One region of the Streptomyces sp. NPDC088785 genome, then DNA from elsewhere that is predicted to be linked to it. Evidence: riboswitches for the same ligand, from Rfam matches in the RefSeq annotation. Region 1 holds a riboswitch; each other region holds the start of a gene.
What was found. A riboswitch is a leader RNA that binds a small molecule or an ion and turns the genes downstream of it on or off. The one in region 1 is predicted to bind cyclic di-AMP.
Positions count from the first base shown of each region.

Region 2: it holds a riboswitch for cyclic di-AMP, as region 1 does, so the genes downstream of both, ACIP5K_RS24230 (C40 family peptidase) here and ACIP5K_RS02785 (NlpC/P60 family protein) in region 1, are expected to answer to the same signal.
Region 3: it holds a riboswitch for cyclic di-AMP, as region 1 does, so the genes downstream of both, ACIP5K_RS14660 (LysM peptidoglycan-binding domain-containing M23 family metallopeptidase) here and ACIP5K_RS02785 (NlpC/P60 family protein) in region 1, are expected to answer to the same signal.

Region 1 covers NZ_JBIVKH010000001.1:629,384-633,170, forward strand. The annotation lists gene ACIP5K_RS02780 (ATP-dependent DNA helicase) at 1-1,791, opposite strand, end outside; cyclic di-AMP (ydaO/yuaA leader) riboswitch at 2,054-2,223, shown strand; gene ACIP5K_RS02785 (NlpC/P60 family protein) at 2,231-3,433, shown strand.
Region 2 covers NZ_JBIVKH010000009.1:162,612-166,398, reverse strand. The annotation lists gene ACIP5K_RS24240 (ATP-dependent Clp protease proteolytic subunit) at 12-647, shown strand; gene ACIP5K_RS24235 (hypothetical protein) at 655-963, shown strand; cyclic di-AMP (ydaO/yuaA leader) riboswitch at 1,297-1,497, shown strand; gene ACIP5K_RS24230 (C40 family peptidase) at 1,501-1,974, shown strand; gene ACIP5K_RS24225 (ATP-binding protein) at 2,325-2,789, opposite strand; gene ACIP5K_RS24220 (helix-turn-helix domain-containing protein) at 3,072-3,787, shown strand, end outside.
Region 3 covers NZ_JBIVKH010000004.1:145,838-149,624, reverse strand. The annotation lists gene ACIP5K_RS14670 (SIMPL domain-containing protein) at 1-248, opposite strand, end outside; gene ACIP5K_RS14665 (SGNH/GDSL hydrolase family protein) at 380-1,165, opposite strand; gene ACIP5K_RS14660 (LysM peptidoglycan-binding domain-containing M23 family metallopeptidase) at 1,377-2,123, opposite strand; cyclic di-AMP (ydaO/yuaA leader) riboswitch at 2,129-2,299, opposite strand; gene ACIP5K_RS14655 (tyrosine-protein phosphatase) at 2,681-3,481, shown strand; gene ACIP5K_RS14650 (DUF6126 family protein) at 3,501-3,647, opposite strand; gene ACIP5K_RS14645 (helix-turn-helix domain-containing protein) at 3,644-3,787, opposite strand, start outside.

The sequences.
Region 1 (3,787 bases):
GGCGGCCGACTCCTGCTCGAACTCCAGTGCCACGGCGGCGAGTTCCTGAAGGTTCTCGATGCGGGTCTCGTCCTGCGGGTCGGTGGAGGCCTGGAGCTCCGCGAGGTAGCCGGTGCGCTCCAGGACCGCTTCCAGGACCGTCGCCGGGCCCGCGCCGGACTCGACGATCGTGCGCAGGTCCTCCATGAGCGTGTTGAACCGCTTCACCGCGTTCGTGGAGCGGGCCGCCATGCCGTACGCCTCGTCGACGCGGCGCAGCGCCTGCGCGAAGCTGATCTTCTCGCGCAGCGACAGGGCGTCGATCATCGCCTCGGCGCGGTCGCCGATGCCGCGCTTCGGCACGTTCAGGATCCGGCGGAGCGGGACGGAGTCCTCCGGGTTCGAGAGGACCCGCAGGTAGGCAAGGATGTCCCTGACCTCCTTGCGCTCGTAGAAGCGGACGCCGCCGACGACCTTGTACGGCAGGCCGACGCGGATGAAGACCTCTTCGAAGACACGGGACTGCGCGTTCGTCCGGTAGAAGACGGCGACGTCACCGGCCTGCGCGTCGCCCGCGTCCGTGAGGCGGTCGATCTCGTCGGCGATGAACTGGGCCTCGTCGTGCTCGGTGTCCGCGACGTATCCGGTGATCTGGGCGCCCGCTCCCGCGTTCGTCCACAGGTTCTTGGGGCGGCGCGACTCGTTGCGCTCGATCACCGCGTTGGCCGCCGAGAGGATCGTCTGCGTGGAGCGGTAGTTCTGCTCCAGCATGATCGTCGTCGCGTTCGGATAGTCCTCCTCGAAGTCGAGGATGTTCCGGATCGTGGCGCCGCGGAAGGCGTAGATCGACTGGTCGGCGTCACCGACGACGCACAGCTCGGCCGGGTCCGCTCCCTCGCCGTCCGCCGGGCCCACCAGCTCCTTGACCAGCGCGTACTGCGCGTGGTTCGTGTCCTGGTACTCGTCGACCATGACGTGCCGGAAGCGGCGGCGGTAGTGCTCCGCGACGTCGGGGAACGCGCGCAGCAGGTTCACCGTCGTCATGATCAGGTCGTCGAAGTCCAGCGCGTTCGCCTCGCGGAGGCGGGACTGGTACATCACGTAGGCCTGGGCGAGGGTCTTCTCGAAGCCGTCGGCGGCCTGGCCGGCGAAGTCCTCCTCGTCGATCAGCTCGTTCTTCAGGTTGCTGATCTTGGCGCTGAAGGACTTCGGCGGGAACTTCTTCGGGTCCAGGTCCAGGTCGCGGCAGACCAGGGCCATGAGGCGCTTGCTGTCGGCCGCGTCGTAGATCGAGAAGGAGGACGTGAAGCCCAGCTTCTTGCTCTCCCGGCGCAGGATGCGCACGCACGCGCTGTGGAAGGTCGACACCCACATCGCGTGCGCCCGCGGGCCGACCAGGGCCTCGACGCGCTCCTTCATCTCGCCCGCGGCCTTGTTCGTGAAGGTGATCGCGAGGATCTGGCCCGGGTGGGCGCCGCGCTCCGCCAGCAGGTACGCGATGCGGTGCGTCAGCACGCGGGTCTTGCCGGAGCCGGCGCCCGCGACGATGAGCAGGGGTGAGCCGCCGTGCACCACGGCGGCCCTCTGGTGCTCGTTCAACCCCTCCAGGAGGGATTCCGGATCGACCGCCGGGCGCGGGGCGCCGTCCCGGTAGTACGCGTCCCTGGCCGGGGGCACGTCGAACTTCCCGCCGAACAGATCGTCGGGGATCGGCTCCGGCGCGCTGTCGTGGGCGGGATCCTCGGGCGGCGGGGGCTGCTCCGCGCCGCTCTGGAGGCTGGCCAGGAAACTGTCGTCAAAGAGGCTGCTCATCGCCCTCCGAGTCTAGGCCGCCCCACTGACACACCGCCGCCGCCTTTGCGATACCGGGCCGCCGCCGCCCCGCGGGAGCCCGGCACGGCGGGCTCCGCATGACGCAGATCACCCCCCCGGGGCCCGTGCCGATCCCCCACCCGCAGCAAGGTCACGAAAATGTATCGGGCATATCGCACATCAACCTTCACAGCGGCGACACCGGTTGGCTACGGTGCTGCGCGGGCCGCCCGTCCCCCCGTCCGCGAGCGTCGCGGCGAGCGGTCGGCCCCCGCCGAGTTCCGCACGCCGTGAGGCAGGGAGCCGGGGACCCACCGACCTTTGGGGTGAATCGGCCCGATGTCCCGGCAGCGCCGGGCGGCGGACCGTAGGGCAACCTTCCGTACGCCCGAACCCGACAGCTAACCCGGTAGGCGGATGACGGAAGGAGTCGCCAGCCTTGGCGTCGCACCGCAAGCCGCGCAACCGCTCCCGACTCAGCGGCGGTCTTCGCACCACCCCGGCGATCGGCATCACGACCGCCGCGCTCACCTCGGTCGCCCTGCTCTCGCAGACGGCGCAGGCCGTGCCCGCGCAGCCGGACCGGCCGAGCCTGGAGGAGGTCCAGCAGAAAGTCGACAGCCTCTACCGCCAGGCCGAGGTCGCCACGCAGAAGTACAACGCGGCCAAGGAGCGGACCGCCGGCAAGAAGCAGCAGATCGACCGGCTCCTCGACGACATCGCGCGGCGCACCGAGAAGATGAACGAGGCCCGCCAGAAGCTGGGCCGGTTCGCCGCCGAGCAGTACCGCTCGGGCGGGATGAGCGACACCGCGACGATGTTCCTCGCCGACGACCCCGAGGACTACTTCGCGCAGGACCGGCTGCTCAGCCGGGTGACGGACGAGCAGAAGAAGGCCGTCGACGACTTCCAGGACGAGCAGCGCAGGACCGCGAAGAAGCGCACCGAGGCGCAGGAGAGCCTGCGGCAGCTCTCCGGCTCGCAGGACGAGTTGCAGAGCTCCAAGGAGGACGTGCAGACGAAGCTGTCGGACGCGCGCCGCCTGCTCTCCGAGCTGACCGCCGAGGAGAAGGCGCGGCTCGCGCGGATCGCGCGGGCCAAGGAGGAGGCGGCCCGCGAGAAGGCCGCCGAGCTGGCCGCGAAGCAGAAGAAGGCGGAGGAGGCCCGGCGCGAGCGGGCCGCGCAGGAGGCGGCCGACGACGGGGCTCCCGCCTCCGGGACGGGCGGCTCGGGCGGGTCGGCGACGGGCGGGTCCGGCGCGTCGGCGCCGTCGTCCGGCTACGCCGCCAAGGCGGCCCGGGCCCTCGCCTTCGCCCGGGCCCAGGAGGGCAAGCCGTACGTGTGGGGCGCCAGCGGCCCCGGCTCCTACGACTGCTCGGGCCTGACCCAGGCCGCCTGGAAGGCCGCCGGGATCTCCCTGCCCCGCACCACCTGGGACCAGGTGGAGACCGGCACGACGGTGCCGCTCTCCGCCATCCAGCCGGGCGACCTGGTGTTCTTCTACGACGACATCAGCCACGTCGGCCTCTACCTCGGCGACGGCATGATGATCCACGCCCCGAAGCCGGGCGCGTACGTGCGCGAGGAGTCCATCTACTACGACGGCACCTCGTCGATCCACAGCGTGGTGCGCCCGGCCTGACCGCTTGCAAATTCGCTGTAGACCTATCGGATTCTCAGCGTTCTGTCGCCAACTTGTCGTCTGCGACAGATCGCCGAGGGTCACTCCTTAGAGTGACCCTCGGTCACTCACGGCATCCGTGCGATCTCCGGGCACATGGGACGCCTCAGCACATGGGCAGTCTTCGCCGCCCAGAACTGAAGAGGTCCGCTATCGCCAGGCAGACGGGGTCGTCGCGGAGACCCGTGAGACCTGCTGATGAGTGAACAGGTAGCGGCCGGGCTGGCGGGGCGGGGTTTCGCTCGTGTAAGGGCGTCGGCACTCCTCGGGCTGGTACCACGCGGCGACGGGGCGATCGCCTGCTGGCCTACGAGA
Region 2 (3,787 bases), on a different contig from region 1:
TTGGAGGCTCCATGACCCGCCCGTCCGGCCGTTACGTCCTGCCCGAGTTCACCGAGCGCACCACGACGGGACAGCGCACGCTCGACCCCTACTCCAAGCTCATGGAGGAGCGGATCGTCTTCCTCGGGACCCCCGTCGACGACACGTCGGCGAACGATGTGATCGCGCAGCTGATGCACCTCGAGTACACGGCGCCGGAGCGGAGCGTCGCGCTGTACATCAACTCCCCCGGGGGCTCGTTCAGCGCCATGACGGCGATCTACGACACGATGCAGTACGTCAGCTGCCCGGTGGAGACGACCTGCCTGGGGCAGGCCGCGTCCGTCGCCGCGGTGCTGCTGGCCGCGGGGGTGCCGGGTCGCCGGATGGCGCTCCCGGGGGCCCGCGTGGTGCTCGACCAGCCCGCGCTGGCCGAGCCGGCCCAGGGGCAGCCCACCGACCTGGAGATCCAGGCCCGCGAGATGGTGCGCACCCGGGAGCGGCTGGTGGAACTGCTCGCGCGCCACTCGGGCAGGACGGCGGAGCGGATCGGCGCGGACATCGAGCGGGACACGGTGCTCACGGCCCGGCAGGCCCTGGAGTACGGCCTGGTGGACCACGTCGTGCAGAACCGGAAGAACCAGCAGGGCGCGCAGGGCGCGAGGTGAGGCGGCCGTGTATCCACCCGAACTTCCGCCGCTGCCCGCGCTGACCCGCGCCGAGTGCGACCTGGTCGACAGCTATCTGGCCGTGGTCGATCTGCTGGCCCGCATCAATCCGGCGCGCGGCGACGACACCTATCGGGGCCTGCGGGCCGCCCAGGCGCTGGTGGGCCGGGCGGTGGCGCTCCGGGACGCCCTGACGCTGATGCACCAGCGGGGCGAGAGCCGGGTGCACGCGGAGACGCTGGCGCGGGCGCTGCGCGTCCTGGACGGCGAGAGGCGGACACGATCAGTCACATTGCCGCCAGAAAACGCCTCCTGACGAACAGTCGGGGTCACCCGGCGCTCGTCGACGGTCACGCCGTCCGGCCACGGCGGGAAACGGCCCGGAAGGAGTACCCCCGGATGGCGTAGATATGAGTAGACGGCGCGACCGCAAGAGTTGCGCGACCACGGTAGCCGGACCCCGGAATTTTCGGTTCCGTGCCTGGTGCGGGCGTGGTCGGGGGTGGCCGCCGGTTCCCGAAAGCCGCACTGTCCACCTGAACGGGTCAAGCGTGAGGAGCCTCACTTACCGCCGGTTCGACTCGGTTTTCCTGGCAAAGGTGGGTCAAGATCCCTCCGACGACAAGCCCCCGCCGCAGCGGCGGGGCGGTCCGTGCGGACGCCGAGTCCTGCCGCCGCCCGGATGCCAGGTCGACAGGAGTGGATCGGCAGGAGTGGAGGACCCAGGCACGACGGGCCGCCGCAGCACCCGCTGCGAGCGTTCCTTGGGGTGAAGCCGCAGCCGCGGCCGGGCATCTTCGCCAGCCCGAACCCGACAGGTCATCCTTCGCAGGCGGCTGACGAAGGGTTGCGCATGACCGCGCTGAATCGTGTCCCGTCGCTGCTGACCCGGGCCGGTACGGCCTCGGCCCTGACGCTCGCCGTCGCGGGCGCCGGGCTGATGGTCCCCGGCGCCGCGCCCGCGGCGTCAGCCGCCGTGGCCTCGTCCAAGGCCCTCCAGGTCGCGGCGTCGAAGAAGGGCGCGCCGTACAAGTGGGGCGCCTCGGGACCGCACCGGTTCGACTGCTCGGGGCTCACGCTCTACTCGTTCAAGCGGGCGGGCAAGAAGCTGCCCCGCACCGCCGCGCAGCAGTACAACAAGACCCACCATGTCGCCGGGTCCCAGCGCAAACGCGGCGATCTGGTGTTCTTCCACTCGGGCCGGAGCGTCTACCACGTCGGCATCTACGCCGGCAAGGGACGGATCTGGCACTCCCCGAAGACGGGGGCCGTGGTGCGGCTGGAGAAGATCTGGACCAAGAGCGTCTGGTACGGCCGGGTGCGCTGACGCCCGGGACGGACCTGTCCGCGGAGGGTGGCCCGGCGCCGGACCACCCCTCGCCCACCGCCTGCCGCCTGCCGCCCTGGCACGCGGGGCCCTCGCGGTCCCTCGCACGCCCTGCGGTGGCGCGTGCGCGGCGCCCCCGGCGGGCCCGGAAACGCCTCCGAGGGGCCCGGAAGCGGCCGCGTGCCGCCGTGCCGTGCTCTGCCGAGCCGTGCCGTGCCCTGCCGTGCCGCGCGACGTACCGGGCGGGGCCCTTCCCGGTCCGGGCCGCTGCCGAGCGGGACATGTCCGGGGTCGGACGCGTGTCCGGTGTCGGACCGCCGCCGGGCCGACGCCCCACGGGCGCGCCGCGCTCAGCGCGTGGGTGCCTGGTGGACGGCGCCGCCGGGCTCGGACAGGGTGCTCCTCCACGGCAGGGCGATCCACACCGTCTTACCGCCCTCGGCGGTCGGACAGACCGAGAGCCGGCCGCCGCACTCGGCCGCCAGACAGCGGATGATGACCATGCCCCGCCCGTTGTCCTGCTGCACCGCGGCAGGCAGCCGCCGGGGGTAGCGGGGGTGGCTGTCCGTCACACCGATCCGCAGGTGCTCGTCCCGCTCCAGTTCCAGCTCGACGGTGAAGGTGGGGGACTGCCCGCGGGTGTGCTGCACCGCGTTCGTCACGAGTTCCGAGACGATCAGCCGGACGGTGTCCGCCGCGTCGCAGTCCCCCGGCATGCCCCACTCCGTCAGCACGTTGCTCACATACCTCCGGGCCGTGGGGACCGACGCGGGATCGCTCGGCAGCGTGACGGATGCTTCCTGGTGGTCTGCCATGGCGAAGTCGTCCCTTTCCTTTCGGGGCCGCTCGACCGCCCGCCGCGGATGCTTCACTCCCGGGCCCCGGCTACTGCTTCGCGCCAGCGTGCCACTTGGATGCGCTCCCAGGGTGCCGATCCCCCAAGATATGCATATATCTGTCGCCCGAAGCGGTGAACTCTGCGACGGTAGACCGTATTTGGGCGAGCGCGCGCCGGTTCCTCTACCGTCTGCTCAGGAGCCGTCCCCGTACGGGCCGGGAGAGAGCGGCCGTGCGGCCCGAGGGCCAGAGGAGACAGCATGAAGTACGGTCCCGCGGTGCGCCGCCGCAAGCTGGGTGCCGAATTGCGCGCGCTGCGCGTGGGAGCCGGACTCACCAGTGGTGAAGCCGCGCGACTGGTCGGCTGGCACCAGTCGAAAGTGAGCCGGATCGAGACGGGGCGCAGCGGTGTGACGGGCTCGGACGTGCTGCGGCTGCTCGACGCATTCGAGGCGAAAGACCCCCAACTTCGCGAACTCGTCGTGGCGTTGGCGGGGGCCGAGGATGCCGGCGGGCACCATTGGTGGCACGCCTATCGCGGACTTCTGCCGCCGCTGTACCGCGACTTCATCAGCCTGGAATCACAGGCGTGCCGGATCAGGACGCTGGAGACCAGTGTGATGCCGGGGCTGTTGCAGACGCCGGAGTACGCCTACGCGGTGACACGATCCGTTCTCGGTGGCATGCCCGAGCGGCATATCGAGTCGCTGGTGGACGTGCGTCTCGCGCGACAGGCGGTGCTGCACGCGGAGACGCCCCTGCACCTGACGGCCATCCTGGACGAGGCCGTACTCCGCCGCGAAGTGGGCGGAAAAGACATTCTGCAAAGGCAATTGGCACATTTGGCCGAGGTGGCCCAGCTGCCGCATGTCCGGATTCAGGCGCTTCCCTTCTCCGCAGGTGGGCACATCGGTATCACCGGTCCTTTCGTTGTGTTCTCCTTTCCGAACACAACTGATCTGGACGTGGTTGTTCT
Region 3 (3,787 bases), on a different contig from region 1:
CTCTGCGCGGCCAGGGCCTCCTTGCCGGTGGGCCGGGTGACCTCGACGCCCGCGGTGACGACCGCGAGGTCCGGGTCGGCGGTGGCCCGGCCCTCGCCGGTGACGGTCACCGTCGCCCGCTCGGGCGCCCGGGCCGCGCGGACGGTGGCCGGCGTCGCCGCGGGTGCCGCGGCGGCGGGCACCGCCGCCGTCCCGACGGCGAGCAGGGCGGCGGCGACGGCCACGCGATGACGGGTGCGTACGGGCATGGGGGCGGGTCCTTCCGTCGGGTCCGCCGAGAGGCGGGCAGCCGACATCCCAGCACCCGCACGGGCCCGCCGGCGGACGCCACTCCGCCCGGTCACCTCACCGGCTCAGGAACGGCCGGTCGGGGGCCGGTTCAGGAGGCGGACTGCAACTGGAGCTTGATCTCGTGCGGGTCGAGGACGCCCTTCGCCTGCACGCGGTCGCCGGAGGACTCGCCGCGCAGCCGGCGCCCGATCCACGGCACCAGGAACTCGCGCGCCCAGTGCATGTCGTCGCGCCGGATCGCGAACGTGCCGCGCGGCGGCAGCAGCGGCCAGCTCTGTTCCGGGTCGGCGGGCACCTCGATGCCCAGGGCCTGGGCGGCGCGCAGCGCGACGCGGGTGTGCCCCTCCGCGGCGAGGTGCAGCCGGTCGCCGTCCCAGGCCCTGCGGTCCTGGATGGACCGCAGGGACCACAGGTCGAGCATCACGCAGTCGTACCGGTCGGCGATGGCCCGCACGTGCATGTTGTAGGTGGCGATCTTGCCGCGCAGGTGCTTGAGGACGGCGACGTCACGGGTGTCGAAGCCGGTGGCGACCAGCACGGTGCCGGCGGCGCCGGAGAGCCGGGCCACGGCCTTCTCGAAGCGCTCGGCCACGTCGTCCGGGTCGGTGCCGGGACGGATGATGTCGTTGCCGCCCGCGACGAAGGACACCAGGTCGGGAGCGAGTTCGAGGGCGCGCGGGAGCTGGTCCTCGACGACCTGGTCGAGGAGCTTGCCGCGCACGGCGAGGTTCGCGTAGCGGAAGGTGTCCTCGGGCGCACGGTCGTCCAGGAGGACGGCGAGCCGGTCGGCCCAGCCGACGAAGGTCCCGCCGGGGCCGGGGTCCCCGACGCCCTCGGTGAAGCTGTCCCCCATCGCCGCGTAGGAACGGATCAGGCCGCCGTCCTGCGCGTGCGTCGCGTGGGCCGGGGTCGGTGCGTCCGTGAGTGCTCTCGATTCGTTTGCCACGACCACACATCTTTCACCCCGGCGTGTGACCTACGCGACCGTAACCAGGGGTTGACGAGTGGTGACAAACCACACCCGGCCCCCAGGGAATATCTGGGGGCCGGGTGTGGCGCACGGGGCGTACGGGGCGTGCCGTGGGTCAGCCGGTGACGCCGTGGCCGCGCAGGTAGGCGACCGGGTCGACGTCCGAGCCGTAGTTCGGGGTCGTGCGGATCTCGAAGTGCAGGTGCGGTCCGGTCACGTTGCCGGTCGCGCCGGACAGGCCGATCCGGGCGCCGGCCGTGACCGTCTGCCCCGCGGAGACGCCGACCGAGGACAGGTGGGCGTACTGGGAGTAGTAGCCGTCGGCGTTCTCGATGACGATCTGGTTGCCGTACGCGCCGCCGTCGCCCGCGGAGACCACGGTGCCGTTCGCGACGGCCTTGACCGGGGTGCCGGTGGGCACGACGAAGTCGGTGCCGGTGTGGTAGCCGCTGGACCACATGGCGCCGTTCGCGTGGTACGGCGTGCCGGCGGAGCCCTCGACGGGCATCGCGTAACCGCCGCCGGTGGTGGCGCTCGCCGGGGTGGCCGAGCCGCCCGCGCCGCCGAGGGTGAGCTTCGTGCCGGCCTTGATCAGGGACGCGTCGGCGCCGATGACGCTCCTGTTGTCCTGGTAGAGCCGCTTCCAGCCGCCCTCGACGTGCCGGTTCTGGGCGATCTTCGCGAGGGTGTCGCCGGACTTCACGGTGTACGTGGCCGGCGCGGCCCCGGCGGAGTCCGCGGCCTGCGCCCCGGTGGCACCGATGAGGGGCAGCGCGAGGGCGGCGCCCGAGACGGTGGTGAGGGCGGCGGCGCGGGTGGCGCGGCGGGTCTTCGGACGGCGGTGCTTCGCCTGTGCGGACATGGCGCTTTTCCTCTCCGTCGCCTGCGGGGTGAGCTGTCGGGTTCGGACGGGAGATGTCCGGCCGGATCCCGGGAAGGAGTCCGGCTGCACCCCGAGCCACGTCGGGAATTCCCTCGGCGGCGTACTGCCTGTGGGTCCCCCGCTCCTGCCGTCACGGGTTGTGGTGGGAACTCCGGGCGGCGGCAGGATTCGGCGTTCCGTCCGGTGTGATGGGTGACCGTAGGACAGGAATACGGGCCGCGACAAACAGCGCATTCGCCTTTCGGGATTCTGGTTGATCGTTTACGGGATTCCGCTGTGACCCTCTGTCGATGCCGCGCCTTTACCGGCGCCAATTCCTCCGGGAATTCCGCTCCCCGGCGATCGGGAGATCAACCACGCACCGTCACCGATATGAGCCCGCTCACGCACACGTACACAATCTTCCCCCACGTACGGATACTTGGTACTTAAAGGGGCAAAACAGACGGATGGTTGCCCGGGGAATCCATGTCGTATCGTCGGGTGCAGGCCCACCGGCGAGCGGCGCCGGCGCGCCCGATGCGGAGGAGCCCCACGTGACGCAGCACGCCCCGTCCACCGAGCCCGAACTGACCGCCGTGCGCAACTTCCGCGACGTGGGCGGCCTTCCGACCGTGGACGGCGGCCGCGTACGGCCCGGCGTGCTCTTCCGCAGCGGCCACCTCGCGCACGCCACCGCCGAGGACGCCGCGTTCCTGGCCTCCCTCGGGCTGCACACCGTCTTCGACTTCCGCAACGCGGCGGACCAGAAGCTGGAGGGCGCCGACGTCGAGCTGCCCGGCGTGCGCAACGTGAACCTGCCGCTGTCCGACCCGGCCGACGGCGCCGAGTTCTGGAAGATGGTGCGCGACGGCGACACCGACCAGCTGCGCGGGCTGCTCTCCGACGGGCGCGGCGCGCAGCGCATGATCACCTCGTATCGGAGCATCATCGGCGACCGCACCGCCGAGCACAGCCGGGTGCTGCACGCGATGGCCGACGACAGCACGCCGGCCCTGATGCACTGCGCGGCCGGCAAGGACCGTGCGGGCCTGTCCATCGCCGTGACGCTGCTCGCCGTCGGCGTCGAGCGGGACGCCATCGAGGCGGACTACCTGAAGTCGAACGAGCGGCACCGCCGCTACCGGGTCCGCCGCAACGGCACCGGCGCGGACGACGCCTACTCGGCCGAGGTGATGGAGCTGCTCGCGCCGCTCTTCGACGCCCGCGCCGAGTACCTGCACGCGGCCTTCGAGACCATCGAGCAGACGTGGGGCACCACGGACCGCTACTTCACGGAGGGGCTGCGGCTCGACGCGGCCGCCCGCGACCGGCTGCGCGAGCGCCTCGTCGACTGATCGGCGGCGCGGGGCCCCGTCAGCGGCTGCCGCCGAGCGTGAACAGCAGGTAGACGAACGCGGCGAAGGCGTGTCCCACGAAGACGTAGATCAGGACGCGCACCCAGATGCCGCGCGGCAGCTTGTCCTCGATGTCGCGGCCGCCCGGCCGTTCTGCGTCGCTCATGACATGCCTCCCAGGCACAGTGCGGTCGTCGGGCTCTGGAGCAGGGTGTGGACGAAGAGCAGGTCGGACCCGCCGCTGTCCGCGGCCGCGATGCGGTGCGGGGTGAGCGAGTCGAAGTGGGCGCTGTCCCCAGGACCGAG